DNA from 3 places in the Streptomyces sp. NPDC091377 genome. Region 1 is predicted to be linked to each of the others. Evidence: riboswitches for the same ligand, from Rfam matches in the RefSeq annotation. Region 1 holds a riboswitch; each other region holds the start of a gene.
What was found. Region 1 has a riboswitch for thiamine pyrophosphate ahead of ACIQNG_RS24285 (thiamine ABC transporter substrate binding subunit). Riboswitches for the same ligand answer to the same signal wherever they lie in the genome.
Positions count from the first base shown of each region.

Region 2: another riboswitch for thiamine pyrophosphate. It lies ahead of thiO (glycine oxidase ThiO); the one in region 1 lies ahead of ACIQNG_RS24285 (thiamine ABC transporter substrate binding subunit).
Region 3: another riboswitch for thiamine pyrophosphate. It lies ahead of thiC (phosphomethylpyrimidine synthase ThiC); the one in region 1 lies ahead of ACIQNG_RS24285 (thiamine ABC transporter substrate binding subunit).

Region 1 covers NZ_JBIVUE010000011.1:218,410-226,359, forward strand. The annotation lists gene frr (ribosome recycling factor) at 106-663, shown strand; gene ACIQNG_RS24265 (phosphatidate cytidylyltransferase) at 663-1,865, shown strand; gene ACIQNG_RS24270 (hypothetical protein) at 1,977-2,687, shown strand; gene ACIQNG_RS24275 (hypothetical protein) at 3,348-3,839, opposite strand; gene rlmN (23S rRNA (adenine(2503)-C(2))-methyltransferase RlmN) at 3,950-5,056, shown strand; TPP riboswitch at 5,078-5,196, shown strand; gene ACIQNG_RS24285 (thiamine ABC transporter substrate binding subunit) at 5,277-6,365, shown strand; gene ACIQNG_RS24290 (ABC transporter permease) at 6,341-7,950, shown strand, end outside.
Region 2 covers NZ_JBIVUE010000017.1:129,648-137,597, reverse strand. The annotation lists gene ACIQNG_RS30460 (Rv2175c family DNA-binding protein) at 1-154, opposite strand, end outside; gene ACIQNG_RS30455 (NAD(P)/FAD-dependent oxidoreductase) at 295-1,470, opposite strand; TPP riboswitch at 1,766-1,877, shown strand; gene thiO (glycine oxidase ThiO) at 1,875-3,101, shown strand; gene thiS (sulfur carrier protein ThiS) at 3,098-3,322, shown strand; gene ACIQNG_RS30440 (thiazole synthase) at 3,326-4,120, shown strand; gene pknB (Stk1 family PASTA domain-containing Ser/Thr kinase) at 4,356-6,317, shown strand; gene ACIQNG_RS30430 (deoxyribonuclease IV) at 6,445-7,353, shown strand; gene ACIQNG_RS30425 (sulfite oxidase-like oxidoreductase) at 7,394-7,950, opposite strand, start outside.
Region 3 covers NZ_JBIVUE010000008.1:213,660-221,609, reverse strand. The annotation lists gene ACIQNG_RS19925 (IclR family transcriptional regulator) at 511-1,245, shown strand; gene ACIQNG_RS19920 (SsgA family sporulation/cell division regulator) at 1,346-1,792, shown strand; gene ACIQNG_RS19915 (YibE/F family protein) at 2,132-3,463, opposite strand; TPP riboswitch at 4,135-4,324, shown strand; gene thiC (phosphomethylpyrimidine synthase ThiC) at 4,317-6,119, shown strand; gene ACIQNG_RS19905 (tetratricopeptide repeat protein) at 6,198-7,490, opposite strand; gene ACIQNG_RS19900 (ATP-binding protein) at 7,748-7,950, shown strand, end outside.

The sequences.
Region 1 (7,950 bases):
GACAATGACCTGCCGGTCGGGAACCGTGCAGGAAGCAGACGCGACGCAGCCGGCCGCCGACACGCGGACGCAGCCGGGCCGACTCACAACACGCAGGAGCAAGTGGTGATCGAAGAGACCCTCCTCGAGGCCGAGGAGAAGATGGAGAAGGCCGTCGTGGTCGCCAAGGAGGACTTCGCCGCGATCCGCACCGGCCGTGCGCACCCGGCGATGTTCAACAAGATCGTGGCCGACTACTACGGGGCGCCGACCCCGATCAACCAGCTGGCCTCCTTCGCCGTGCCGGAGCCCCGCATGGCGGTCGTCACCCCGTTCGACAAGACCGCCCTGCGCAATATCGAGCAGGCGATCCGCGACTCGGACCTGGGTGTCAACCCCAGCAACGACGGCAACATCATCCGGGTGGTGTTCCCCGAGCTGACCGAGGAGCGCCGCCGCGAGTACATCAAGGTCGCCAAGGGCAAGGGCGAGGACGCCAAGGTGTCCATCCGCTCCGTCCGGCGCAAGGCCAAGGACGCCATCGACAAGATGGTCAAGGACGGCGAGGTCGGTGAGGACGAGGGCCGCCGCGCGGAGAAGGAACTCGACGACACCACCGCCAAGTACGTCGCCCAGGTGGACGAGCTTCTCAAGCACAAGGAAGCGGAGCTGCTCGAAGTCTGATGAACGACTCTTCCTGGGGGGCGCCGCCCGGGACCGGGCAGACCGGGTACTGGGGGCCCACCGAGCACGGACCCGCCCAAGGGGCTGCCCCGGCGGGTCCCGCGTACGATGCGCAACAGGCGCAGCACACTCGCCCCATGCCCATCGTGCCCGACCTGCCCGCGTACGGCGGTGACCAGGATGAGGACCGGGGGACCGCTCGGCTGAGCGGCCCCCTGTTCCGTGAGGAGACCTCCCCCGCCGCCGCGTCGTACACGTACCCCGACGAGACGTACCGCAACGAGCCGTTCCGCGACGAGACCCCGTCGGCGCAGCCGCCTGCGGCGGCGCCGCAGAATCCGGAGCCCATGCCCGACGCCCCGCAGCCGGCGCCCGCACCGCAGAAGAAGAGCGCGGGCCGGGATCTGAGCGCGGCCATAGGGGTCGGTGTCGGGCTCGGCGCGGTCATCGTCGCGTCGTTGTTCTTCGTCAAGGTCGTGTTCGTCGGCGTGATAGTCGTCGCCGTCGTCGTCGGGCTGTGGGAGCTGACCCGGCGGCTGGAGGAGCGCAAGGGGATCAAGGCGCCGCTGGTACCGCTCGCGGTCGGCGGCGCGGCCATGGTGGTCGCCGGGTACGCCCGGGGCCCCGAGGGCGCCTGGGTCGCCATGGCGCTCACCGCGCTCGCCGTATTGGTCTGGCGGATGACCGAACCGCCCGAGGGCTATCTGAAGGACGTCACCGCCGGGGTCTTCGCCGCGTTCTACGTCCCGTTCCTGGCCACGTTCGTCGCGCTGCTGCTCACCGCCGACGACGGGGCGCAGCGGGTACTGACGTTCCTGCTGCTCACCGTCGTCAGCGACACCGGGGCCTACGCGATCGGCTGGCGGTTCGGCAAGCACAAGCTCGCGCCGCGGATCAGCCCCGGCAAGACCCGTGAGGGCCTGTTCGGCGCGGTCGCCTTCGCGATGGTGGCGGGCGCGCTGTGCATGGAGTTCCTGATCGACGGCGGCACCTGGTGGCAGGGGCTGCTGCTGGGCCTCGCGGTCGCCGCCAGCGCCACGCTGGGCGACCTCGGGGAGTCCATGATCAAGCGGGACCTCGGTATCAAGGACATGGGCACGCTGCTGCCAGGCCACGGCGGGATCATGGACCGGCTGGACTCGCTGCTGCCCACGGCGCCGGTGGTGTGGCTGCTGATGGTGCTGTTCGTGGGGTCCGGCTGACCGGAGCCGGTTTCGGGCAGCGGCGTCACGACCGCTCGGAATCACCCCTTCCGTACTTATGATCCCCATCTGGGGGGACGGGGCGACGGAGGAACGGAAGGGGTGGCGTGCATGCCGGGGCGGGACGCAGGCTGGGAACGGGAGACGGCCGAGCTGGCCGGCTCCATCCGTGACGACATCCGCGTCACGCTGGGGGAGACCGACGAGACCCATCGCGATCTGGCGGAGCTGCGCCAGCAGCTCGCGCTCGAAATGGCCGAGACCGAGGTGATGCTCGGCGGGGGCGACGGGCTGCCCCTCGCGTCGGCCCGCGCGCAGTTGTCCTCGGCCGGGAGCGTGCTGGCCCGGGCCGAGGGGGTGTCCCGGGAGTACCTCACGTCCCGCACCCGGGTGTCCGCCCATCCCGAGTACGTCGCCGGTGCCGCGCCCTCCCCCGACCTCGACGTGCTGATGGGGCTCTTCGACGCGCTCGTGGAGCAGTCGGAGGCGATGGCCGGGATCATGGACGCCCTGGCCGGGGCGATCGAATGCGTCCTCGACCTCCAGGAGTGGCTGGAGCGGCTCCAGGAGGAGCTGGCCCCGCTGCGGGAACGCGCCCACGCCACGCTCCGCGCCACTCAGGCCGAACTCTCGGCGACCGAGGGTTCCCCGGGCTGGCCCGCCCGCCGGAGCCGCCTCATAGCCCTGACCGGACGCCTGACCGCCCTGGACGAGGGCCGCGTGCGGGCCTTCCCGGACCGCGGCCCGGCGAGCCTGTACGAGGACGTCGAACGCGAACTGTCGACCCTGCGCGCGGAAAACGCCCGCGGCGACTGGACCTGACCCAACAACCGGGCTCCCCCTGGAGCCCAGGCCCGCGGCAATCGGGCTGCCCCCCCCGGAGGGCCGGGTCCCTCCCTCTCGGCGGTCCGGCCCCCTCTCGGCGGTCCGCCTTCCTCCTCGGGTTCGGCAGCCGACCCGCCGGCCGATGCCGGGCCCGGCGCTCGTGCCCGCCCCGGCCCAGGCAACGGGCGCGACGAGCACACCTGGGGCCACCGGGCCGGGCCCGGCGGTCGGGCCCCGGCGGTCGGGCCCCGGCGGTCGGGCTTTCCCCGGCAGCCGACCCGTCGGCCGGTGCTGCGCCCGGAGTCTGCGCCGGTCCCGGCCGAGGTCACGGGGCGCGACGAAAGCGCCCGGTGCGACAGGGATCGACCCGGCGGTCGGCCTTCACCCCGGCGATCAGGTTCCCCCGACGATCAGGCCCCCCCGGCATTCGGGCCCCCCGGCATTCGGGCTCCCCCCCCCCGGGAGGTCGGGCCCCACCCCAGAGATCGGGCCCCGGCGATCGGGCCCTCCGACCGGCCACCCGGCGTTCGGCCCCGCCGTTCGCTGCAGCCGTCCAGCCCCCCGGCGTTCGCCCCCCGCCCCGCCATCCCCCCGGCCCCAGAGGTAGCCCCCGTCCCGAAGCCGCCCCCCGCCCCAGAAGCCGCCCCCCACCCCACGTCAGTACTCCACCCGGCGTTTGAGGGCGCCTCGGCCCAGGTCTTTGCGGATTTCGGAGCGTAAGGTCTGGAGGGCTTCCGCGTAGGAGTTCGATGCCTGCATGTATTCGGGGCTGTGGGCGTCGTGGCCCGCGGCGACGGCGTTGCGTTTGCTGCGGAGGGTGATGAACAGGTCGTTCGCCATGTGCACGACCGCTTCCGGGGCGAGCAGGATGAGTCGTTCGCGGGCGGAGTAGAGGCCGCTGGAGCGGAACGCCTCGCGGGCCTGCGGGCGCCACTCGGCCTCCGGGACCTGGTTGATCCGCAGGGCCAGGGTCCGGATCGCCCCGCTGGACTCGTGCAGCGCGTCGATGAACGTGATGTACGCCTCGGCCCGCGAGCGCCGGCCCTCCTGGTCGTAGCTGCTGCGCACCCTCAGCCGCTCCAGGGAGAACGCGCTACCGGCACCGACCAGCGTCCCCAAGAGCGTGCCGGCCACGGGAATCCAGTCCATGGCACCCCTTGCCAAGAGGATAGGGGCGTCCGAGGCCGCCGCCATAGCCTTGTGCGGGGTCCTCGTCGGCGAGTTTGTCGTACGAATTGATCTGCGACACTGGGAGGGTTATGCCTGCACCCGGAGAACTCACCTTTGTCGCGCCGCGCGGAGCCAAGAAGCCGCCGCGGCACCTCGCCGACCTCTCGCCCGCCGAGCGCAAGGACGCGGTGGCGGAGATCGGGGAGAAGCCGTTCCGCGCCAAGCAGCTGTCGCAGCACTACTTCGCCCGGTACGCGCACGACCCCGAGCAGTGGACGGACATCCCGGCCGGGGCGCGGGAGCGGCTGCGGGAGGCGTTGCTGCCCGAGCTGATGACCGTCGTACGGCATCTCTCCACGGACCAGGGGACCACCCGCAAGACGCTCTGGCGGCTGTTCGACGGGACGCTCGTGGAGTCGGTGCTGATGCGGTACCCGGACCGGGTCACCATGTGCATCAGCTCACAGGCGGGCTGCGGGATGAACTGCCCGTTCTGCGCGACCGGGCAGGCGGGGCTGGACCGCAACCTGTCCACCGCGGAGATCGTCCACCAGATCGTCGACGGGATGCGGGCGCTGCGGGACGGGGAGGTGCCCGGGGGCCCGGCGCGGCTGTCCAACATCGTCTTCATGGGGATGGGGGAGCCGCTCGCCAACTACAAGCGGGTCGTGGCCGCCATCCGCGCGCTGACCGACCCCGCCCCGGACGGGGTGGGGCTGTCGCAGCGCGGGATCACCGTGTCGACCGTGGGCCTGGTGCCCGCGATCCACCGGTTCTCCGACGAGGGGTTCAAGTGCCGCCTCGCCATCTCGCTGCACGCGCCCGACGACGAACTGCGGGACACCCTCGTCCCCGTCAACACGCGCTGGAAGGTGCGTGAGGTGCTGGACGCCGGGTTCGAGTACGCGGAGCGGTCCGGGCGGCGGCTGTCCATCGAGTACGCGCTGATCCGGGACATCAACGACCAGGCGTGGCGCGGGGACCGGCTCGGGCGGCTGCTCAAGGGGCGGCCCGTGCATGTGAACCTGATCCCGCTCAACCCGACGCCCGGCTCCAAGTGGACCGCGTCCCGGCCCGAGGACGAGCGGGCGTTCGTGGAGGCCATCGCCGCGCACGGGGTGCCGGTCACGGTCCGCGACACCCGGGGGCAGGAGATCGACGGGGCCTGCGGTCAGCTCGCGGCGACCGAGCGGTAGGATCCAAGCACCCATATCTTCATATTCCGACAGGGGAGCGCCACAGCGCTGAGAGTGCGGCAGCCAGAACGATGGCGGGCCGCAGACCCTCTGAACCTCGCCCAGGTCATTCTGGGTAGGGAGATCGGTCGTCGCTCATGCTGTTGCGCCCTGCCCGGAGGCACGGAACCTCCCGGCGGGGCCGCGTCTCTTCCTGGAACGTCCCAGGAGGAAAACACCGGTGAACACCAAGACCCTCGTGGCCGCGGCCGTCGGGCTGGGCCTGGTCACGCTGTCCGCGTGCGGCTCGTCGTCCGGGTCGTCGCCCGGCTCCGGCGGCGACGGGGACTCCAAGACCGTCACGCTCGTCAGCCACAACTCGTGGGCCGTCTCCAAGGACGTGCTCGCCGACTTCGAGAAGCAGTCCGGCCTCCAGGTCAAGGTGCTGGAGGACGGCGACGCCGGAGCCGCCGTCAACAAGGCCGTCCTCACCAAGGACAACCCCCAGGGCGACGTCTTCTTCGGCGTCGACAACACCCTGCTCTCCCGCGCCCTCGACAACGGGCTCTTCCAGCCGTACGAGGCGAAGGGCGCCGACACCGTCCGGGCCGCCTACCGCGCCGACGCGACCGGGCACCGGGTCACCCCGGTCGACACCGGCGACATCTGCGTCAACTACGACAAGGCGTACTTCAGCGAGCGCGACCTCGCCCCGCCCCGGACCTTCGACGACCTGATAGAGCCCGCCTACAAGGACCTGCTCGTCACCGAGAACGCCTCCACCTCCTCGCCCGGCCTCGGCTTCCTGCTGGGCACGGCCGCGCAGTACGGCGACGACGGCTGGCAGGACTACTGGAAGAAGCTCACCGACAACGGCGTCAAGGTGGTCGACAGCTGGGAGTCGGCGTACAACGAGGAGTTCTCCGGCTCGGCCGGCGGCAAGAAGGCGGGGGGCGACCGCCCGCTGGTGGTGTCGTACGCCTCCTCCCCGCCCGTCGAGGTCGTCTACGCCGACCCGCAGCCGAAGACCGCGCCCACCGGGGTCGTGGACGGCACCTGCTTCCGGCAGATCGAGTACGCGGGACTGCTCAGCAACGCGGAGAACGCCGAGGGCGGCAAGGCGCTCCTCGACTTCCTGATCGGCAAGCGGTTCCAGGAGGACATGCCGCTGAACATGTTCGTGTACCCGGTGGTCGAGGGCGCCCGGGTGCCCGAGGTGTTCGCGCAGCACGGGCCGCAGGCGAAGGACCCCGAGACCATGGACCCGGCGAAGATCGCCGACCACCGCGACGACTGGGTCAAGGCGTGGACGTCGCTCGTCCTGAGGTGAGCCCGGCGGGCCGGACCCGGGGCCGCGGGGGCGCCCTGCGGCTGGGGCTGCTCGCCCTGCCCCTCGCGTTCTTCGCCCTCTTCTTCGCCTACCCCGTCGCCGCGATCCTCGCCCGCGGGCTGAAGGTCGACGGGGTCTGGCAGGCGGGGCGGCTGTGGGAGGTGCTGGGGCAGTCGGACATCCGGCAGGTGCTGTGGTTCACCACCTGGCAGGCGCTGGCGTCCACCGCCCTGACCCTGCTGATCGCGCTGCCCGGCGCGTATGTCTTCGCCCGCCTGGACTTCCCGGGCAAGCAGGTGCTGCGGGCCGTGGTCACCGTCCCGTTCGTGCTGCCGACGGTCGTCGTCGGTACGGCGTTCCTGGCGGTGGCCGGGCGCGGCGGACTGCTGGACGAGCTGTGGGGCGTACGGCTCGACACCACCGTGTGGGCGATCCTGTTCGCGCATGTCTTCTTCAACTACGCGGTCGTCGTCCGGACCGTCGGCGGGCTCTGGTCCCAGCTCGACCCGCGGCAGGAGGAGGCGGCGCGGATGCTGGGCGCCTCGCCGCTCGCGGCCTGGCGCCGGGTCACCCTGCCCGCCCTCGGGCCGGCCGTGGCCGCCGCCGCGCTGATGGTGTTCCTGTTCACCTTCACCTCCTTCGGTGTGGTGCGGATCCTCGGCGGACCGGCCTTCTCCACCCTGGAGGTGGAGATCTACCGGCAGACCTCCGAACTCTTCGATCTGTCCACGGCCGCCGTGCTGACGGTGATCCAGTTCGTCGCCGTGGGCGCGATCCTCGCCGTGCACGCCTGGACCGTACGGCGCCGGGAGAGCGCCCTGCGGCTGGTGGACCCGGCGATGACGGCCCGGCCCCCGCGCGGGGCCCGGCAGCGGGCGCTGCTGGCCGGGGTCCTGGTGAGCGTCCTCGTCCTGATCCTGCTGCCGCTCGGGGTGCTGGTGCGGCGCTCGCTGGACGCGCCCGGGTTCGGCTACTACCGGGCGCTGGCTTCGGCGGAGTCCGAGGTGTTCCTGGTGCCGCCGATCCACGCGATCGGCAACTCGCTGGCGTACGCGGCAGCCGCCACCGCCATCGCCGTACTCGTCGGCGCGCTGGCCGCGGCGGCGCTGGCGCGGCGGGACGCCGGGCGGTGGATGCGCGGCTTCGACGCGCTGCTGATGCTGCCGCTCGGGGTGTCCGCGGTGACCGTCGGCTTCGGTTTCCTGATCGCGCTGGACGAGCCGCCGCTGGATCTGCGGGCGACCTGGATCCTGGTGCCGCTCGCCCAGGCGCTGGTGGGCGTGCCGTTCGTCGTACGGATCATGCTGCCGGTGCTGCGGGCGGTGGACGTACGGCTGCGGGAGGCGGCGGCCGTGCTCGGGGCGTCGCCGTGGCGGGTGTGGCGGGAGGTGGATCTGCCGCTGGTGCGGCGGGCGGTGCTGGTCGCGGCCGGGTTCGCGTTCGCGGTGTCGCTGGGCGAGTTCGGGGCGACCGTGTTCATCGCCCGGCCCGACAACCCGACGCTGCCGGTGGCCGTGGCGAAGCTGGCGGGGCGGCCCGGGGACCTCAACTACGGCCAGGCGATGGCCCTTTCGACGATTCTGAT
Region 2 (7,950 bases), on a different contig from region 1:
GCGCGCGGTTCTCACCACGGCGTACGGCGATCAGCTGGCCCTCCTTGACCAGTTGCCGCACGCGGGTCACCTCGACGTCGAACTGTTCGGCGATGTCGGGGAGGGTCAGCCACGCGGGGACGAGAGCATCGATCTTTGCGTCAATCTCGGTCACGTCTCCAAGACTGCCATCTGGGACTGACAGCCGGTAGCCGAGCCGCGTCCGGGCGGAGGCACTCCGGGCGCGCTCCCGTGCCCTCCGACGCCCCCGGGAGCGCCCGGGATCCGCCCGGGATCCGCCGGTCGGAGCGGCTCTCAGCCCGTCACCGTGGCCGACTTCAAGGGTTTCGTCGGGTCCGCCAGCCGTTCCGGGTCCAGCGCGGCGCCGCTCTCGATCAGCCGCCGGCCCTGGGCCAGATCCCTCGGGCGGCCCACCGCCAGGAGGGCGACGAGACGATTCTCACGCAGCCAGCACACCGACCAGGCGGGGCCGTCCGGGTCGCCGCGCCACAGGGTGGTGTCGGCGCCCCGGTGGTGGCCGGCGTACTGCACGAAGCGGCCGAACTGCTCGGACCAGAAGTACGGCACCGGGTCGTAGACGGCGTCGGTCAGCTCGCCCTCGACGATGTGCGCGGCGACCGTGCGGGGCCCCTGGAGGGCGTTGTCCCAGTGGTGGATCAGCAGCCGCTCGCCGTAGCGGGCGGACGGGAAGGAGGCGCAGTCGCCGACGGCGTGGACGTCGGGGACGGAGGTGCGCAGCCGGGCGTCGGCGACGACCTCGCCGTAGGCGCCCAGCGCGATGCCGGAGTCCGCGAGCCAGGCCGTGGCGGGGCGGGCGCCGACCCCGACGACGACCGCGCCGGCGGCGATCCGGGTGCCGTCGTCCAGGACGACCGCGCCGGGCTCGACCCGCTCCACGCGCGCGTGGGTGCGCAGAACGGTGCCGCTGTCGGCGTACCAGGCGGCCATCGGCGCGGCCACCTCGGCGGGCAGCGCCCCGGCGAGCGGACGGTCGGCGGCCTCCACGACGGTCACCGCGCAGCCCGCCTCGCGCGCGGCGGTGGCGAACTCGGCGCCGATCCAGCCCGCGCCGACCACCACGATGTCGTGCTGGGCGGCGAGGACCGGGCGCAGCCGGGCGGCGTCGTCCAGGGTGCGCAGCAGATGCACGCCGGGCACGCCCTCGGTGCCCGGCAGCCGGATCGGTTCGGCGCCGGTGGCCAGCACCAGGGCGTCGTAGGGCACGGGGCCGGCCTCGGTGTCCAGCTGGTGCTCCGCGGTGCGGACGCCGGTCACCTCGCGGCCGAGTCTCAGGTCGATGTCGAGGGACTCGAAGTCGACGTCGAAGGCGGAGTCCTCGGCCTTGCCGAGCAGGACGGCCTTGGAGAGCGGGGGGCGGTCGTAGGGCTGATGGGGTTCCGCGCCGATCAGGGTCACGGTGCCGGTGAAGCCCTGTTCGCGCAGTGCCACCGCGGTCTGCACACCGGCCATGCCGGCGCCCACCACGACCACGCGCCGCGGCCCCGTCGCCGCTGTTCGCCCTCTGTCGTCGCTCACCTGATCACCATAGTCAGGTGCCGAACGGACCGTCAGCGGGTGCGCGCGCGTGACATCCCGCACACCACCCGGCCGCAGGGAACGCACGGCGCGCTCGGTGCGCTCGGCGTGCTCGGCGTGCTCGGTGCGCTCGGTGCGCTCGGTGCGCTCGGCGGCGGACCTACCGAAAGTCCGTCGCGGGTGCGGGCTCTCTTACAGAGGCACGGGACCAAGAGCTAGGCTGCCCGTGTAAAGCACTCGCGGGAGCCCGGACGCACCGGGCTGAGAGGGAGGCTGGCGGCCTCCGACCGTACGAACCTGATCCGGGTCATGCCGGCGAAGGGAGGGGCTGAACGCCCGTGTCGTCCTCCACGCACCGCACCACCCCGTCCGCCCGTACGTCCGCCCGAGCACCCGCTCGTCCGTCCGGCAGCGCGTCGGACGTCCTCGTCGTCGGGGGCGGGATCATCGGTCTGGTCACGGCCTGGCGGACCGCCCGGCGCGGGCTCGCCACGGCCGTCGTGGACCCCGAACCCGGCGGCGGCGCCGCCCAGGTGGCGGCCGGGATGCTCGCCGCCGTCACGGAACTGCACTACGGCGAACAGACCCTGCTCGGCCTCAATCTGGCCTCGGCCCGCCGCTATCCGGAGTTCACGGCCGAGCTGAGCGACCTCACCGGGCAGGATCTCGGGTACCGCCGCTGCGGGACGCTCGCGGTCGCGCTGGACGCCGACGACCGCGCCCACCTGCGGGAACTGCACGCCCTCCAGCAGCGCTCGGGGCTGGAGTCGCAGTGGCTGTCCGGGCGGGAGTGCCGCCGCCTGGAGCCGATGCTCGCGCCGGGTGTCCGCGGCGGGCTGCGGGTCGACGGGGATCACCAGATCGACCCGAGACGGCTCACGGCGGCCCTTGTGGCGGCCTGTGAGCGCTCCGGAGTGGTCTTCCACCGGGAGTGGGCCGAACGGCTCGTCACGGCCCGGGAGCGGGCCACGGGGATCGTCACCCGCGACGGCACCGCGCTGGCGGCCGGCCAGGTGGTGCTCGCCGCCGGGAGCCTCAGCGGGCGCCTCGCGGGCGTCCCGGACGCCGTACGGCCTCCCGTGCGGCCGGTGAAGGGGCAGGTGCTGCGGCTCACCGTCCCGCGCGCGTACGCCCCGTTCCTGAACCGGACCGTCCGCGCCGTCGTCCGCGGCAGCCAGGTCTATCTGGTGCCGCGCGAGAACGGCGAACTCGTCGTCGGCGCCACCAGCGAGGAACTGGGCTGGGACACCACGGTGACCGCGGGCGGTGTCTACGAGCTGCTGCGCGACGCCCACGAACTGGTCCCCGGCATCACCGAACTGCCCCTGACGGAGACCCGCGCGGGACTGCGCCCCGGCTCCCCCGACAACGCGCCGCTGCTCGGCCCGACCGAGCTGCCCGGACTGCTGCTGGCCACCGGGCACTACCGCAACGGGGTGCTGCTGACCCCGGTCACCGGGGACTCGCTGGCGCACGCCCTGGTCACCGGTGAACTGCCCGAGGAAGCCCGCCCCTTCACGCCCCGGCGGTTCACCGCCGCAGCCCTCCTGGAGCAGCCCGTATGAACACCCGGCTCACGGTGTCCGTCACCATCTCCGTCAACGGGGAGCCCCGCGAGGTGGCTCCCGGCACGGCGCTCGACGCCCTGGTGCGCGCCCTCGCCCCGGCGCCCTCCGGGGTGGCCGCCGCCGTCAACGAGACCGTCGTCCCGCGGGGCCAGTGGCCCACGACCGCCCTGAGCGAGGGCGACCGGGTCGAGGTCCTCACCGCCGTCCAAGGAGGCTGACCCATGGCCGACGATCCCTTCGTCCTCGGCGGTACGTCCTTCTCCTCCCGGCTGATCATGGGCACGGGCGGGGCGCCCAGCCTGGACGTCCTGGAACGCGCGCTGGTGGCGTCCGGCACCGAGCTGACCACGGTCGCCATGCGGCGGGTCAACGCCGCGGTGCACGGCTCGGTGCTGTCGGTCCTGGAGCGGCTCGGCATCCGGGTGCTGCCCAACACGGCGGGCTGCTTCACCGCCGGTGAGGCCGTGCTGACCGCCCGGCTGGCCCGCGAGGCGCTCGGCACCGACCTGGTGAAGCTGGAGGTCATCGCCGACGAGCGGACCCTGCTGCCGGACCCGATCGAGCTGCTGGAGGCCGCCGAGACGCTGGTGGAGGACGGCTTCACCGTGCTGCCGTACACCAACGACGACCCGGTCCTGGCCCGGAAGCTGGAGGACGCGGGCTGTGCGGCGATCATGCCGCTGGGCTCCCCCATCGGCTCCGGGCTCGGTATCCGCAACCCGCACAACTTCCAGCTGATCGTGGAGCACGCGCGCGTACCGGTGATCCTGGACGCGGGCGCGGGCACCGCCTCGGACGCGGCGCTGGCGATGGAGCTGGGCTGCGCGGGGGTGATGCTGGCGTCGGCGGTCACCCGCGCCCAGGAACCGGTGCTGATGGCGGACGCCATGCGGCACGCGGTGGAGGCGGGCCGGCTGGCCCGCCGCGCGGGCCGGATCCCGAAGCGGCACTTCGCGGAAGCCTCCTCCCCGCAGGAGGGCCGCGCCCACCTGGACCCGGAACGGCCGGCGTTCTAGGGTCTGCCGTTCGGATCAGCCCGGCGACGCGGCGTCGGCGACCGACGACAACGCGGCTGGGGGTGCCCCCACGCCTTGGGGCAGTGGGGGAGCGTGCCGGAACCGCGACGCCGGGATGATCCCGCACGACGGGCCCCGGCGGTCGCTCTCCGGCCGGGTCACAGCTCTGCTGCAGTCCGTCACCGGGGCGGTGGAGCGGGCGGGGCTGTCGGTGGCGGCTCGTAGACTCACCTGCGTGGACACGACCCTCCAGGACCCTCTGATCGGGCAGTTGCTCGACGGCCGGTACCGCGTCGAGGCGCGGATCGCGGTCGGCGGGATGGCCACGGTCTACCGGGCCGTGGACACCCGCCTCGACCGGGTGCTCGCGCTGAAGGTGATGCACCCGACGCTGGCCGCGGACGGCACCTTCGTCGACCGGTTCATCCGGGAGGCCAAGTCCGTCGCCCGGCTCGCCCACCCGAACGTGGTGCAGGTCTTCGACCAGGGCACCGACGGGTCGTACGTCTATCTCGCCATGGAGTACGTCGCCGGCTGCACCCTGCGGGACGTGCTGCGCGAGCGCGGGGCGCTCCAGCCGCGGGCCGCGCTGGACATCCTGGAGCCGGTGCTGGCCGCGCTGGGCGCCGCCCACCGCGCGGGGTTCGTGCACCGCGACATGAAGCCGGAGAACGTCCTGATAGGGGACGACGGCCGGGTGAAGGTCGCCGACTTCGGCCTGGTGCGGTCGGTGGACGCGGCGACCGCCACCACCGGCACGGTGCTCGGCACGGTCTCCTATCTCGCCCCGGAGCAGATCGAGCACGGCACGGCCGACGCGCGCGTGGACGTGTACGCGTGCGGTGTCGTGCTGTTCGAGATGCTCACCGGTGGCAAGCCGCACGCCGGGCAGACTCCCGCGCAGGTCCTGTACAAGCACATCCACGACGACGTCCCGCCGCCCTCCGCGCGCGTGCCGGGGCTGGCGTACGAGCTGGACGAACTGGTGGCCACGGCGACCGCGCGCAACGCGGACGTCCGGCCGTACGACGCGGTGGCGCTGCTCGCGCGCGTGCGCGAGGCGCGGGCAGCGCTGAGCGAGGCCCAGCTCGACGCGGTGCCGCCGCAGGCCACCTCGGCGGAGCACGACAATGCCGAGGACCGTACGAGTGTGATCCCCCGTTCGCTGACCGTGCCCCGGCCGCTGCCGGTGAACGAGGACCACGCCGACCACGCGGGCTACGCGGACGGCGCGGCCGAACCGGCGGGGTTCCGGCACACCAGCAGGCTGGCGGCCACGCCGCCCCCTCCCCCGCGCCGGCGCACACCCCGGCAGCGGCGGGCGACGCTCACCGTGATCGCGGCGGTGCTGCTGGTGTTCGGGCTCGGCACGGGCGTCTGGTACATCAACTCGGGCCAGTTCACCGAGGTGCCCCGGGTGCTGGGGCAGTCCGAGGCCGAGGCGCGGGACCGGCTGACGGAGGCGGGCCTGGACGTGGGCGAGGTGAAGCACGCCTTCAGCGACGCCTACGAGCGGGGCACGGTGATGGGCACCGACCCGGAGCCGGGCCACCGGATCCGGCAGAACGACGCGGTGGGCATCACCGTGTCCGACGGCCCGGAGACCGTGCGGGTGCCCGATCTCCAGGGGATGGCGCTGGACCGGGCGAAGGACCTGCTCAAGGAGGAGGGCCTGGAGCCGGGCATGGTCACCCGCGAGTTCCACGCCACGGTGGCCAAGGGGTCGGTGGTCCGCAGCGAGCCGACCGGCGGCACCGAGCGGCGCGCGGGTTCGGCGGTCGCCCTGGTCGTCAGCAAGGGCAGCCCGGTGGACGTCCCGGACGTCACCGGGGAGGAGCTGGAGAGCGCCCGCGCGCTGCTCCAGGAGGCGGGCCTGGAGGTGAAGGTCGCGGCCGAGCGGGTCAACTCCCAGCTGGAGGCCGGTCAGGTCGCGAGCCAGTCCCCGGGCGACGGCACCCGCGTGGCCGAGGGCGACACGGTCACCCTGACCCTCTCCAAGGGCCCCCGGATGATCGAGGTCCCGGACGTGGTCGGTGACAGCGTGGACGACGCCAGGGGGACGCTGGAGGGCGCCGGGTTCCAGGTCAAGGAGGACCGGGGCATCCTCGGTCTGTTCGGCGACACGGTCGACGACCAGTCGGTGAAGGGCGGCGAGTCGGCCCCCGAGGGCTCGACGATCACCCTCACCATCCGCTGACCCGCTGACCCGCTGTACCCGCTGACCCGCTGTACTCGCCGAGCCGCCGAAGCGCGGAACGGGCGGAACGGGCGGGACGGGCGTACCGGGGCATCGGGCCCCTCCGCCCCCGTGAAACCCTGGCCGGGTGAACGCTCAGCAGTCCGTCGCGGCGCCCGGCACCCCCTCCGGCCGTCTCCGCCTCCGCAACCCCGTCGGCAGCCATGTCCCCGTGGCCGGTGGTCTCGCGCGCGTGGGGCTCGCCTACGCGCGTGACCTCAAGGCGGAGACGGTGCAGGTCTTCGTGGCCAATCCGCGCGGGTGGGCCACCCCGGTGGGCGACCCCCGGCAGGACGAGACGTTCCGGGCGGCCTGCGCGGCCGAGTCCGTCCCGGTGTACGTGCACGCGCCCTATCTGATCAACTTCGGCTCCCACACCCCCGAGACCGTCGAGCGCTCCGTGGCGTCGCTGCGGCACTCGCTGCGGCGCGGCCGGGAGATCGGCGCGCTCGGTGTGGTGGTGCACACGGGCAGCGCGACGGGCGGGCGGGAGCGGTCGGTGGCGCTGGCGCAGGTCCGCCGGTATCTGCTGCCGCTCCTGGACGAGCTGACCCGGGACGACGATCCGTTCCTGCTGCTGGAGTCCACCGCCGGGCAGGGTTCCTCGCTGTGCGCGCGGACCTGGGACTTCGGGCCGTATTTCGAGGCGCTGGACGCCCATCCCCGGCTCGGGGTCTGTCTGGACACCTGCCACGTCTTCGCCGCCGGGCACGACCTGACCGGCCCGAGCGGGATGCGCCAGACGCTGGATCTGCTGGTGGACACCGTCGGCGAGGGGCGGCTGAAGCTGATCCACGCCAATGACTCCCAGGACGTGGTGGGCGCCCGCAAGGACCGGCACGAGCGGATCGGCGCGGGCCGGATCGGCGCGGAGCCGTTCCGGGCACTGATGGCCCACCCGGCGACCGAGGGCGTCCCGCTGATCCTGGAGACACCGGGCGGCAAGGAGGGCCACACGGAGGACGTGGCCCTGCTGAAGCGGCTGCGCGCGGGCTGAGCCCGGCCGTCGGCCCGCCACCGCCCGGCGCCGCGCGAGGTCAGAGTTCCGGACCCTCCCCGGGCCCCTCCTGGTAGGAGTACCGCTGTTCCTTCCAGGGGTCGCCGATGTTGTGGTACCCGCGCTCCTCCCAGAAGCCGCGCCGGTCGGCGGTCATGTACTCGACGCCCCGGACCCATTTGGGCCCCTTCCAGGCGTACAGGTGCGGCACGACGAGCCGCAGCGGGAAGCCGTGCTCGGCGGTGAGCAGCTCACCGTCCTTGTGGGTGGCGAAGATCGCGCGCTCGGAGCGGAAGTCGTCCAGCCGCAGATTGGAGCTGAAGCCGTACTCCGCCCACACCATCACATGGGTGACATCGTTGGCGGGCGGTGCCAGCTCCAGGACGGTCCGGGCCGGTATGCCGCCCCACTCGGCGCCGAGCATGCTGAACTTCGTCACACAGTGCAGATCGGCGGTCACGGTGGTGTAGGGCAGGGCCGTGAACTCCTCGTGGTTCCAGCAGTGCTTCTCACCGTCGGCGGTGGACCCGAAGACCCTGAACTCCCAGCGCTCGGGCCGGAACTTGGGCACCGGTCCGTAGTGGGTGACGGGCCAGC
Region 3 (7,950 bases), on a different contig from region 1:
GGGGGGGGGCGTTGATCCGGTAGGGCGTTGAGCCGGTGACGTGCCCGTGAACCGGCAGGGGTGGTCGGTGGCCCGATGGCGGGAGCCACCGGGTCCCTCGGGTGGGGGAAGTTTGCCGGACGAGCCGCCTGCGGGCCAAGGCGGAGGGCTAAAGTCCGGAACCCGTCGCGGGTCCGCCCGCGAGCGGTGAACCCCTCCCCCCTCCGTGCTCCCCCGCACGGCTGCCCCCTCGCGCAACGGGAGTCACCCTTGGCCTCGGTAGACACCGCCACCACCGAAACCCGCGCATCCGCTTCCTCTTCCACCTCTGCTTCCACATCCCCTTCCTCTTCCTCTTCGCCGTCCGTCCCACCGACGCCGTTGTGCGTACGCCCTCCCGAACAACCCGTTCGACCCGTTCGAAGCCCGGAGCCGTCGGTACGGCTCCCCGACCAGTCGTCGGCACGAAGCGCCCGGCCGCCGGTACGACGCCCGGACCAACCACCGGCACGGAGCCCGTCCGCGACCCTCATCGGATCCGTGCAGCGCGCGATGCGACTGCTGGAACGCGTCGCCGAGCACGAGTACGGTGCTCCCGCCAAGCAACTGGCCCGGGAGACCGGTCTGGCCCTGCCCACCGCCTACCACCTGCTGCGCACCCTGGTCCATGAGGGATACCTCCGCCGCGACCAGGGCCTGTTCTTCCTCGGTGCGGCTGCGGAGCGCCTCAGCGGCAGCGCGGCACAGCAGAAACGTCGCAGCACGGTCGTCGAGGCCCTCGCGCATTGGCGGGATTCCATCGGGGCGCCCGTGTACTACGCCGTCTATCGCGACGGCGAGATCGAGGTCATGTGCGTCTCGGACACCCCGGGCAACCCGGCGGTGGAGGAGTGGGCCAACTTCCGGGAGACGGGTCACGCCCACGCGGTCGGCCAGTGTCTACTGGCCCAACTGGATGAACCTGCCCGCCGTGACCACCTCGACCGGCACCCCGTACAGACCATCACTCCGTACACGGTGCGTGACGACAGCTCCCTCCTGCGCCGTCTGGGCCGGGCGCGACGCATGGAACCGGTGGTCGAGAGGCAGGAATACACACTGGGGGTCGTGTGCTCCGCGATCCCCATCACGGTGGGCAGTACGGCGGCGACGATCGCTCTCTCGCTCCCCACTCAGCAGGCGGACCGACTGCTGCCCGCCACACGGCAATTGCAGCGCGAGATCGGCCGGCTTCTCGGCTCACTGGCGATCTCTATCAGCATTTGAAAACTTACTCCTTGTGATCTGCTGTGTACGTTCAGCAAGATGCCAACACATGTCAGGCGTTCATTCCCGGCCACTTGACCGGCATATGACGGGGTAGGCGATGCGCGAGTCCGTTCAGACAGTTCAAGCAGAGATCATGATGAGCTTTCTCGTCTCCGAGGAGCTGTCGTTCCGTATCCCGGTGGAGTTGCGTTATGAGGCGTCCGACCCCTATGCCGTGCGGCTGACCTTCCATCTGCCCGGGGACGCCCCTGTGACCTGGGTGTTCGGCCGGGAGTTGCTGGTCGACGGCATGGCGGCGCCGTGTGGTGAGGGCGATGTCCATGTGGCTCCGGCCGAGAACGACCCGATCGGCGAGACCTTGATCCGGCTTCAGGTCGGCAGCGACCAGGCGCTGTTCCGCTCCTCGGCGGCGCCGCTGGTGGCGTTTCTCGACCGCACCGACAAACTGGTGCCGTTCGGCCAGGAGGGTGCGCTCGCCGACTTCGACGCCCACCTCGACGAGGCCCTCGACCGCATCCTGGCCGAGGAACCGAGCACGGGTTGAACCTACGACGGCCAGGGTGGCGGAACGCTTCCTCAGCCGACGTCGGAGGGGCCGGGGCGGGGCTCGATCGGGCCTCGGGGGGTTGGCAGGAACGGTTCTTCGAGGACGGAGCGGGTGAGAACCCTCTTGCCCGTCCCACCGCTCTTCCGCCGTCCTCCCGCCGCCCTTCGCCTCCCGCCGCCCGCTCGCCGCTTGCCCCCTCTCCCGCTCCCTCCCGCCTCCCGTCGCCCGCTCGGCCGCATGCCCTCTAGCCCGTTGGCTCCGGCCTTCCACCGCCCTCTCGCCCCGTCGCTCCCCGCCGCCCGCTTGCCCCGTCGCTTCCCCGCCGCCCGCTCGCCCTCAGCGCTTTCGGCGGCGCCCCCGGCCCCCGCGGCTCGGGGCGTTCGGGATGCTCGGAGGGCGCCCGCCCGGGGCCATGGGCCCTTGCCCCGCGGTGCCCTGTCCGGTCGCGCCCTGCCCCGCCGCCCCGGCGGGCACCGTCTGTCCCTTGAGCCCCGCTCGTCCCAGCAGCCCGGCCGGCCGGCTCCGCCCTTCCGCCGTCGACGGACGGTCGGCCGAGACGACCAGAGCCGCGAGGGCCGTCGTCACCGGCACGGAGGCCACGAGCCCGATCGAACCCACCAGAGTCCGCACGATCTCCTGGGCGACCAACTCACTGTTGGCGACCGTCCCCATGCTGCTCTGCGCGATCGAGAAGAGCAGCAGCAGCGGGAGCGCGGCACCGGCGTAGGCGAGGACGAGGGTGTTGACGACCGAGGCGATGTGGTCGCGGCCGATCCGGATGCCGGCCCGGTACAGGCCCTTCCAGCCCATCGTGGGGTTGGCCTCGTGCAACTCCCAGACCGCCGAGGTCTGGGTGACCGTCACATCGTCCAGCACACCCAGCGAGCCGATGATGACACCGGCCAGCAGCAGACCGCTCATGTCGATGGACGGGTACAGGCCGTGGATCAGACCGGTGTTGTCGTCCGTGTCCCCGCTGAGCGCGGCCCAGCCGATGAAGAGCAGACCGAGTACGCCGATGAGCAGCAACGAGATCAGCGTGCCCAGCACCGCGACCGAGGTTCTCGCCGACAGCCCATGGCACAGATACAGGGCGATCAGCATGATGGCGCTCGCCCCGACCACCGCCACGACCAGCGGATTCGAGCCCTGGAGGATGGCGGGCAGGATGAAGAAGTTCAGAATCATGAAGCTGATCGCCAGTGCGACCAGCGCCATCACACCACGCATCCGCCCCACGACCACGACGGCCAGCGCGAAGATCCCGGCGAGCAGGGCCAGGGGGACCCGCCGGTTGATGTCCGTCACCGAGTACTGCAGGTCCTTCGGTGCCGAGGGTTCGTAGGCGACGATGACCTTCTGGTCCTGCTCCAACTGGCGGGACTGGTCGGGCTGGACGATCTCCGTGAACGTACGGCCCTTCTCGTCACCGGTGTCCACCCGGATCGTCGCCCGCTTGCAGGTGCCGTTGGCCTGTTGCACGGCGGAGGAACCCTCGGCGGTGGAGGTGTCGCCGGTCGGGGTGCCTCCGGAGGCGTTCACCGACGCGCAGTCCACCCGCTCGACCCTGGTGACCGTGGCGTCGTGCGTCTGCCGGTCGAACCCGACCCCCGTGCGCTCGTGCGGCGGCGCACCGCCCGGCCACAGCATCCCCAGCCCGACCAGCACGGCCGCGGCGAACGGGAGCAGGATGGCCGCGATGATCTTCCGTAGGTGGAGGGAGACCGGGGCCGCCGGGCCGTGACTGTGACTGTGGCCCTGGGAGTGACCGTGCCCACCGCCATGCCCCGGCCCCTTCCCCTCACCGTGCCCCGACCCCTTCCCCTCACCGGGCCCGGGTCCCTGCCCACCGCCCTGCCCGGGTCCCTGCCCACCACCGTGCCCGGGTCCCTGCCCGGCCTGGTGCCCACCGTGCCCCCCGTGGCCGCTCTGCCCGCTCTCCCCGCTCGGCGCGCTCTGCGCGCTCTGCGCGTCCTGCCAGCCGCCGTGTCCGCCCTGCCTGTCGCCATGGCCGCCGGCCTCACGCTCACCCCTGAACTGCTGCCCCGGTGGGCGGCGGAAGTCCTGTGGAGGCTGACGGAAGTCCTGTGCGGGCTGACGGAAATCCTGTGCCGGGTGAGGCGTACCGCCGTCGTGGCCGTGTCCGCCGGGGCGCGGCACCTGGCCGCGCGAGGCTCCGGGGCCGTTGCCGGCACCGGCACCGGAAGACGTGCCTGGGCCATGGGGCGGTTCAGGCGACGGATACGAGGGATCCTGCGGTGTGGTCACCGACCGATCATCGCAAGAACGGAAGACCCCCTCTGTTCACCGCGCCCGAATTGACGCTAGCGTGGAGGCACCTTTGTACACGCGGGAGCTCGGAGCACCGGGCTGAGAGGGCGCTGACCTTCGTCTTCGCGATGTTTCACGTGGAACATCACTCGTCCTGAGTGATGTATCCCATGGAACGCCGACAGACGGAAGCCGCTGCGTCGACCGCCGAACCTGTTACCGGGTAATGCCGGCGTAGGGAGTAGGTCTCATGACCATCAAGGACACAAGCACGCCTGCCTCCACGCGGTCCTCCAGCGACGAGGAGGCCGGGAAGTCCATCGGCTGGCACAAGGCGTACGTCGAGGGCTCACGCCCCGATCTGCGGGTGCCGGTCCGCCAGGTGCACCTCACCAACGGGCAGTCGGTCACCCTGTACGACACCTCCGGCCCGTACACCGATCCGCTGGTCGAAACCGACGTCCGCAGGGGACTGACACCGCTGCGGGAGAACTGGATCATCGCCCGCGGTGACACCGAGGAGTACGCGGGCCGCCCCGTCCGCCCCGAGGACGACGGCATCAAGCACACCTCGCCGCGCGGTGGACTGCGTAACCTCGACGCGGTCTTCCCCGGCCGCCCCCGTCAGCCGCGCCGCAGCCGGGACGGCGGCGCGGTCACTCAGCTCGCCTATGCGCGCCGGGGTGAGATCACGCCGGAGATGGAGTACGTGGCCCTCCGGGAGAACGTCTCGCCCGAGGTCGTCCGTGAGGAGATCGCGGCGGGACGGGCCGTGCTGCCCGCCAACATCAACCACCCGGAGATCGAGCCGATGATCATCGGCAAGCGGTTCCTGGTGAAGGTCAACGCCAACATCGGCAACTCGGCGGTGACCTCCTCCATCGAGGAAGAGGTCGACAAGATGACCTGGGCGACCCGCTGGGGCGCCGACACGGTCATGGACCTCTCCACCGGCCGCAATATCCACACCACCCGTGAATGGGTGCTGCGCAACTCCCCCGTCCCCATCGGCACGGTCCCCCTCTACCAGGCCCTGGAGAAGGTCGACGGCCGGGCCGAGGAGCTGAACTGGGAGATCTACCGGGACACGGTGGTCGAACAGGCCGAGCAGGGCGTGGACTACATGACCGTCCACGCGGGCGTCCGCCTGCCGTACGTCCCGCTGACCGCGAACCGCAAGACCGGCATCGTCTCGCGCGGCGGCTCGATCATGGCGGCATGGTGCCTGGCCCACCACAGGGAGTCGTTCCTCTACGAGAACTTCGAGGAGCTCTGCGAAATTCTCGCCGCCTACGACATCACCTACTCGCTGGGTGACGGGCTGCGGCCGGGCTCCATCGCGGACGCCAACGACGAGGCGCAGTTCGCGGAGTTGCGCACGCTCGGCGAACTCAACCGGATCGCCAAAAGTTTCCACGTACAGACCATGATCGAAGGCCCGGGGCACGTCCCGATGCACAAGATCAAGGAGAACATCGATCTTCAGCAGGAGATCTGCGAAGAGGCCCCGTTCTACACGCTCGGCCCGCTGACCACGGACGTGGCGCCGGCGTACGACCACATCACCTCCGGCATCGGCGCCGCGATGATCGCCTGGTGGGGCACGGCCATGCTCTGCTACGTCACCCCCAAGGAGCACCTCGGCCTGCCCAACCGCGACGACGTCAAGACCGGCGTCATCACCTACAAGATCGCCGCTCACGCCGCCGACCTCGCCAAGGGGCACCCAGGAGCCCAGGAGTGGGACGACGCGCTGTCCGACGCCCGCTTCGAGTTCCGGTGGGAGGACCAGTTCAACCTGGCCCTCGACCCCGACACGGCCCGCGAGTTCCACGACGAGACCCTGCCGGCGGAGCCCGCCAAGACGGCCCACTTCTGCTCCATGTGCGGCCCGAAGTTCTGCAGCATGAAAATTAGCCAAAGCATCACACGGCAGTTTGGTGGTGCGGCGGCTGAGGGGGCGTCACCTGAGGAGGTCGCTGAGGGGATGCTTCAGAAGTCCAAGGAGTTCGCTGAGGCGGGGAACCGGGTGTACCTACCGCTCGCCGACTGAGGCCCGGCTGATCTGAAATGCCCTGCGCTCCCGATCTTGTTCTACCTGGATCGGGAGCGCGGGCTTTCCTCCGACAGCTCAGAACGGAAGCTCGGGCTTGGAGGCACCCCGCTTGATGGTCCGCACCCGTTCGTGGAAGTCCCGTGTGGAGGCTTCACGCGGGTACCGGGCGCGCAGTTCGTTGTCCAGCTCGTCAGCGACTAAAAGGAGGGATGGGAGCGACTTGCGGTCGGCCTCCAGGGCTGTTGTGCCCATGCCGATTGCCTCTTCTACGTCGCCGGTTCGGGCGGCGGCCACTCCGAGGGTGAGGCGGGCCTCGGCTGCTCGCATGGGTGAGATCTCGGTGCCGTCGGGGCCTGTGCTGATCCGGATGACCGAGCGGGCGTGGGCGGCGGCGCGTTCGTCGTCTCCGAGTAGACGGTAGGCGTCCATCTCGTAGAAGTCCCACTTGTCCGGGTCGATGATGAAGTGGTGTTCCGGGTGATCGGGCTTGGGCAGTCGGTCAAGGCGGGCTCGCCCGGCGTCCAGGGAATCCCGTACCAGGCGGGCATCCCCCATGCGGGCTGCGGCGCGGGCCTTGTGCGCGTAGAGCTGGACGCCCACAGAGTGGGTCTGGTCCGCCACATGCCCGGCCTCCACTGCGGTGAGCATGTCTTGCCAGCGGCTCTGGGTGAGGGCGAACCAGGCTTCGATCTCCCAGGCCCATGCCTTTATCTCGCCGTGCCCGGCCTCCTTGCCGATCCGCAGTGCGGCGGCCTTGCTGAGGTTGGCGGCCTCGCGCTGGCCTCGGTCGTACTGGACACATGCGTTCAGCAGGAAGAGCCATCCGGCGTCCACGAGTAGCTCGCGGTGCTGGCGGAGGGTCGTACGGCCTTCGAGTTGCTTGGTGACGTAGTGAAGGCCGTTGCGGGTCCGCTCGTGGAGGTAGTCGGCGTCTGCGTACGGATAGGCGCGGGCCAGTTGATCAATGCCCTGCTCGATCGACTCCAGGGCGGCGCTGTTGATGCTGGACATCTCCGTGCGCCTGAGCAACTCGGCGACATCCCAGAGTCCGGCTCCGCCCTGGGCGATCAGTGCGCTGGGGTCGTCCGGTGTGGATATCGAGGATGACCGGTCCTTTTCCCATGGGCGCGGGGCGAGTCCTGCGAGATGACCGGGGATCCGTAGGCCGTCCACCACTTCAAGGATCTTGGTGAACTGAGTGATCCGTGGTCGCACGCCTTTGCCATCGGTTTCGGGGCGGGCCATCTTGCCGATGTGTTCGCGCTTGTAGTTGACCGCCTCGGCGATCTTGGCGTAGCTGATGCCACCGTGGATCTTGGCGAGTCTGAAGACTTCGCCGAAGTCGTGGCTGGCGATCGCGGACCGCACGTCTGCACGTTCCAGCACATGCGGCGGTAGAGCTGCCGGTGTCGGTGCTACTTCGGCCATCCCACTTCCCCATGGTGAATGGACCTGCCGGATCTTCTCGCCTGATCCGCTCTCTCGATCTTCGCTTCCCGGTCTCTCCCGCGAGTGTACCCAGGAGGGGGGTCCCCAAGAGGGGGGAGCGACAGCCGGTACGAGGGGTGCACCCTCGGGTCACCCTGTCGGGATGGCCTCGGCAGACGAGACCTGAGACGGATGCCATGGACGCGAAGAAGGCGCGAGGGCATGAGCACATGACAGAGGAGCTAGACGCGTACGCGCACTGGTTCGCCGCGCCTGTTCCGGCGTCGGGCGGGCACTTCCTCTCCTTGACGCTCCTTGCCGAGTTCCCCAACACGGGTCAGGTGGCGCGCGACATGACGGGCGCGTTCCTCATGCGTGTGGGCGCCGGTGAAGCCGTGGA